Regions from separate parts of the Alkalibacterium putridalgicola genome, predicted to be linked through region 1. Evidence: predicted binding sites of a transcription regulator. Region 1 holds the regulator's gene; the other holds the start of a gene.
The links. Region 1 encodes NrdR, which represses ribonucleotide reductase genes. Its sites were predicted from a motif close to ACACNATATATNGTGT; they were not measured.
Positions count from the first base shown of each region.

Region 2: a site for NrdR is predicted at 1,991-2,006, ahead of nrdH (glutaredoxin-like protein NrdH). Genes of this name have one in related genera too.

Region 1 is NZ_CP162615.1:1,762,730-1,765,926, reverse strand. Features, by position in the region: gene polA (DNA polymerase I) at 1-118, shown strand, start outside; gene mutM (DNA-formamidopyrimidine glycosylase) at 188-1,027, shown strand; gene coaE (dephospho-CoA kinase) at 1,042-1,632, shown strand; gene nrdR (transcriptional regulator NrdR) at 1,682-2,149, shown strand; gene AB4027_RS08350 (replication initiation and membrane attachment family protein) at 2,169-3,197, shown strand, end outside.
Region 2 is NZ_CP162615.1:568,171-571,367, reverse strand. Features, by position in the region: gene nrdE (class 1b ribonucleoside-diphosphate reductase subunit alpha) at 1-1,240, opposite strand, end outside; gene AB4027_RS02905 (class Ib ribonucleoside-diphosphate reductase assembly flavoprotein NrdI) at 1,209-1,592, opposite strand; gene nrdH (glutaredoxin-like protein NrdH) at 1,597-1,830, opposite strand; gene AB4027_RS02895 (DNA replication initiation control protein YabA) at 2,097-2,441, opposite strand; gene holB (DNA polymerase III subunit delta') at 2,577-3,197, opposite strand, start outside.

The DNA.
Region 1 (3,197 bases):
AGCCGAGATCGAAAAACTGGAAAAACTTGTAGAAGAAGTTATGGAAAATACAGTACAGCTCTCTGTGCCTTTGAAGGTCGATAGCAGTTATGGAGACAGCTGGTACGACGCAAAATGATAAAGATAAGAAGCGGGATCGATTCCCGCTTCTTTTATTGAATTTAACACTAGAGAAAGAGTTGAAAATATGCCTGAATTACCCGAAGTGGAAAATGTTCGAAACGGATTAAAAAAGCTGATCATCGGCAAAAGGATCGTCAATACCCGAGTACTGTGGGATAATATAATTAAAGATCCTCAGGTTTCTGAATTTCAGCAGAGGATACAGGGACAGAAAATCGAGGACATCCGCCGTCGAGGCAAGTTTTTATTGTTTGTCTTGAGTCGTGACGTTCTGATCAGTCATTTGAGGATGGAAGGGAAGTACCGTCTGGAAAGACCTGAAGTCCCCTTGACTAAGCATACACACGTCGTCTTTGAACTTGACAGCGGGGAAGAATTGAGATATCTGGATGTAAGGAAATTCGGTAAGATGAGTCTAGTTGAAAAAGCTGACTTGGAGTTGCATCCATCGATGAAAGATCTGGGCCCTGAACCCACAGATGATACTTTGGAAACAGCCTATTTAATAAACGCTTTGAAAAAAACGGAGCGTCCCATAAAAGCCTGTCTGCTTGATCAGAAGATCGTAGTGGGAATAGGTAATATATACGCTGATGAAATCCTTTATGATGCTTATATCCATCCAGAAAGAAAAGGAAATGAACTGAATGAAAGTGAAATCAAGCGACTGAGAGCTTCGATCATCAGTATCATGAACAAAGCCGTCGAAAAAGGTGGAACGACCATCCGTACGTATTCAAATGCTTATGGAGATGAGGGCAGTTACCAGAATTATCTTTCGGTTTATGGAAAAACCGAAGAAGTGTGTCCGCGATGTCAGCATACGATTAGAAAAATCAAAGTTGGCCAGCGGGGGACTCATTATTGTCCGCAGTGCCAAAAAGCAGGGAGTGACAAGCCATAGCACACGTATTAGGATTGACGGGAGGCATTGCCAGCGGGAAATCCACAGTCAGTCGTTATTTGAAAGAATCAGGTTTTCCTGTCATTGATGCGGATGTGATCGCCCGAGAAGTCATGGAACCGGGAGAACCTGCCTATTTAAAAGTCATTGAATGCTTTGGCCGGGAGATCCTGAACAAGGACCGGTCCATAGATAGAAAGACATTAGGGGATATCGTTTTTAATGACAGCAAGAAGCTGCAGCAGCTCAATACGCTTGTTCAAAAAGAGATCTTCACTGAAATAATGAAGAAGAAGAGTGAATTGAGTGCAGATGAACATAAACTGATCGTTCTTGACATCCCCCTTTTGTATGAGGCCGGTTATGATAAGGCAGTGGATGAAGTCATGGTGGTGTATGTGGATTATTCAACCCAATTAAGTCGATTGAAGAAACGAGATCAGCTGACAGAATCAGCCGCTGTTAGACGCATAGAAGCGCAGGAACCATTAAAATCAAAAAAAGACAAAGCGGATGTCGTCATCGACAACAGTGGAACACGCGAGCAGACCAAGCGGCAGATCGATGACTGGTTGACAAAAAATGACTATTCGTCACCACTTTAGTCATATGGTATAATAAGCATAAGAAATCCAAAGTAAAGGGCTGAAATATATGCATTGTCCAAGATGTCAGCACAATGGAAGCAGAGTGATAGACAGTCGACCGGCTGACGACGGCCGGGCTATCAGAAGACGACGTGAATGTGAGAACTGCTCGTTTAGATTTACTACATTTGAGAGAATCGAACAAAGTGCTATTCTAGTTGTCAAAAAGAATGGCAACCGTGAAGAATTCAGCAGAGAAAAATTGCTCAGAGGTATTAGACGAGCATGTGAAAAACGACCAGTGACAGCAGAAGATCAGGAAAATGTCGTAAACAAAGTAGAGCGGAAGATCCGTGATTTAGGACTTAGTGAGGTTCCATCAACAAAAATCGGAGAATTTGTCATGGAAGAACTTGTCGATTTGGATGATGTCGCCTATATTCGTTTTGCAAGTGTTTACCGTCAGTTCAAAGACATTGAAGTCTTCATGCAGGAGATGAAGGAACTGGAGAAAAAGAGAAAAGATAAAGAGTAAGTGAAAGGATAAACACATAATGAGTTACCCATGGAAAAATCTTCGCCCGAAAGATAGTCTGATACTGACAAAGTCAGACATTTTATCTGATTTAAATGTATCCACTGTTCTTTCTTTGTATCAGCCTTTAATGGGCGTGCAGGCAGCAAGTCTGTATCTGCTGATCAAGGAGTATCTGGATACATCTGAGGTCAGAGAATTGACCCTGTCAGATGTCATCACTCAACTGGATATAGGCCTGCGGGAATATTATGAGTCACGGATCAAACTTGAAGCCTATGGCTTGCTGAAAGTCTACAAGCATAAGGAGAATGAAGAGACTTATTTATTAAATATCGAAGCCCCCCTGCATCCGAAGCAGTTCTTCCAGGACACGATGTTGAGAATGCTGCTTACTGAAAAAGTGGGAGAACGTCTCGTTTCTGAATTAAAGAAAAAATACATTAAAACGGCTCATTCAACAGATCGATACCAGGAAATAACAAAGTCTTTCCATGAAGTGGTCCATTTCAATATGGAAAACTATACTGAAACATTTAATTCTATCGATATACCCAGTCAAACGACTAAACGCTCTCTGGTGGACGATGTATTAAAAGACAGTGATTTTGACTGGGACTTTTTCATGTCGGGATTAAACAAACATTTTATCCGTTCCAGATCACTTACCCCTGATATCAAAAAACTGATCGAGACCTTTCATTCGATCTACGCTATCAATGAACTGGATATGCAGAAATTCGTCATGGAATCGGCAGATATTACTTCTGGAGAAGTCAGTGAAAAAAATCTGACCCGCATTATCCATAATCATTTTTTAGGTAAATCGAAACAACTTAAATCATCTTCTCAAGGAAGCCTGGATGACGGGAGAAGAGCGCAGGAACTGCAAGCGAAAGGATTTAAAAGGGAAGAAATCGAAGTCGTCTTACATGCTGAAAAGACACAGCCCTATGCATACTTGAAATCCATCAAACAGCAAAAAGGCGGTTATGTCACGTCAAATGAAACGTGGCTGTTGAAGGAACTGGTCGAACAGGCCCCGTTA
Region 2 (3,197 bases), 1.2 Mb from region 1:
TGTCGGTCCCCATCACTTCATATTCCTGATTATCTTTAATTATGGAAGGTTCCTGGATCTGCAGGATCTCGCTGCATAAATTGCTCATCGTTATCGTGCCATGTACCGGATTTTCCCGGTTCGCTGTGTCGATATTGATGATATAAGGATAGCCGGATTCCTGCTGAAGTTTGGAGATTTCATTTTCGAGTTCACGTGCATTGATTTTCGTTTTTCTTATTTCCGGGTCAGCGACCAGCTTGTCGTATTCTTCAGAAATATCCACATATGAAAATGGCTTGCCGTAGAGGCGTTCGACATCGTAGGGGCTGAAAAGATACATTTCTTTATTTTCAGCAGCCAGTTCATAAAACTTGTCCGGTACCACAAGACCTAAAGACAGCGTTTTGACACGTACTTTTTCATCTGCATTTTCTTTTTTGGTTGATAAGAAACGCAGGATATCCGGATGGAAGACGTTCAAATAGACCGCTCCAGCCCCGTTACGCTGTCCAAGCTGATTGGAATAGCTGAAACTGTCTTCTAAAAGTTTCATGACAGGCAAGACCCCACTTGAAGCATTCTCGATGTGCTTGATCGGATCCCCCGCTGCTCTCAGATTCGTCAGGTTCACTCCGACACCTCCACCGATGCGTGACAGCTGAAGTGCCGAGTTGATCGTGCGGCCGATACTGTTCATATCATCCATCGTCTGGATCAGAAAACAGGACACAAATTCGCCCCGTCGCTTACGTCCGGCGTTCAAAAATGTCGGTGTGGCCGGCTGATAACGCTGGTTGATGATCTCCTCAGCAATATGACTGGCCAGCCCCTCATCACCATCTGCCAGATACAAGGCATTGAAGGCGATCCGGTCCTCAAAGCGTTCCAGATACTGCTTGCCGTCGTTGGTTTTCAGCGCGTACTGTGTGTAAAACTTATATGCGCCCATGAACGAGCGGAAACGGAATTGCTTGGCATACAACTCTTCAAACAACCGATCGAGAAACGCTTCTGAATACTTTTCAATAAATTCCCTCTCGATAAAGTCATGAGTCATTAAGTAAGTCAGTTTTGCTTTGACACTATCGAAAGGGACAGTGTTTGGATCGATATGTTCTTTGAAGAAAGCCTGGACTGCTTCCTGATCTTTATGCAAAGGTATCTGATTATCTACAGGCCGGTTGATTTCATTGTTGAGTCTAAAATAAGTTACTTCTTTTGACTTTTCATTTCGTGTGCTGGTCGATACCAAGGTCATTCACCACTTTCTTTAATTTCAAAACGTCTTCATCATTCCCCTGAAATTCGAATCGATGGAGTAAGGGCACGTTATAGTCCTGTGCGATATCTTTGGCCGTGAAGACGTACAGTTGACCAAAGTTTATATTTCCTCCCCCCGCGACTCCTTTTAACCATTGACTATTCTCTCCGGTCTCAAGAAAGTCGTCCCATATTTCAGTGACTTCTTTGTCATAAGTAGGCGTTACTATGATAAAAGGTTCATTCATTTTAACAAACGGATCTGCCGGATTTAATTCCAGTACATCCATTCTCAGCTTCTCTACAAACTTACGTGTCTGACCAGTCAGTGTAAAAAAGACCACTTTCATATTGCTAAGCCAATCTGTTCAGTATATCGGGTCTGAAACCATTAAAAGCTTCAATGCCTTCTGCTATGACAACTGGCAGCGAGCTGAACCCCATTTTTTTCACTTCATCAATAGCTTCACCATTCTGTTCCACATCTTTTTCTTCAAAGGGTATTCCCTTATTCTCCAGATATTTTTTTGTAAATTGACATTGCATACAATTCGGTTTTGAATAAACGATCACTGATGATTCTTGCATTATAATTACCTCCATTATCCATGTTCTGAGACAACAAGATGTCACGGTTTTTCAGTAAGTTTCCGTCTGATCCATCTCCCTGTTCGATAACCTTATTTTACATCAGTCATTTTCAAAATCAAGGGGAACACACTACATATGCCAAAATAATGTATAACACATACAACATATAGTGTTTTGGGTACAGAAAAAACCTTCCTCACACTGCAGTTATACTGCATCAAGGAAGGGTTCTAATTAAATTTTTTCGAATAGTTGATATACATTTATCTTCGTTCACCGTAGATGACTTCCAGACAAAATGCACAGGGCTCATCGCCATCTCTTCTTGAGCCATAAAATAAATTACAGACATGAAAGCCGTCTTCATATATTTTTTCAAGATTCAAGCGAGACTTTGTCATACCAGAATCAGTCATTTGTTTCTCGATCGACTGCTGTTTTATTATTTCTGCTAAGCGATCTCTGAGATGTTGGTTTTCCATTCGCAGCACATTGTTTTCTTCGGTTAAGTGAGATAATTCTTCTTTGATATTCTTGATTGTACTTAACGTGGCTTCTGCTTGGGACTCCAGCTCAGAAAACGTATCATGCAATTCTTTTTTATCCATTTTTCACCACTTCTTTACTCTTCTTAGCTTATTTGTTAGTGATGCATGGACCGAAGAAATGTCCTCTTACATCTTTACCTAGCATACCATGATTACCATAAAAAAGCCAAATGTACACAATATCTTATTAAATTTCTACAGAGATCTTTTCATAGCTGCCAGCATTTTTAGAGCAGACATTTCAAATACGCCCTGTGCGGCAACATTACTGTCCAGATATTTTTTTCCTGTCAGAATGATGTCCATCAGGTCGGCAAGTGTCACTGCACTTAATCGATCAGCTTCTTCCTGGATCCTAGTCTGATACTTCAGATAACCGACAGCATAGTCTTTTGAAAGCTGAGTATTCAGTATATCCTGTAAAATGACCAGAAAGAGATCCAGGACCCGATGATATTCTGCTTTTTCCTTAACCAGAGGCATGATATCCGTGTGAACATAAATGAAGGCCTGATCATCTTTTTTAGAAAAGGCTACATACCATTTCCACACAGCCTCTATTAAAGCAGTAAGATTTTCATTTTCCGACAGTTCAAGGGCCTGTTCTGTATCACTGGTCAACTGACTCAGTACAGACGCCCGTTCCTTAGACAAACCGGCTTCTTCCAGAGCCTGCATCCGGTGTTCTTTTGACAGCTGAGGGAAATGGATCAGCTGGACACGGGATAGTATCGTTGGCAGCAGCTGATGCTTTGCGGTCGTCATTAATATGACGACGATATCACCATCCGGCTCTTCCAGAAACTTCAACAGACT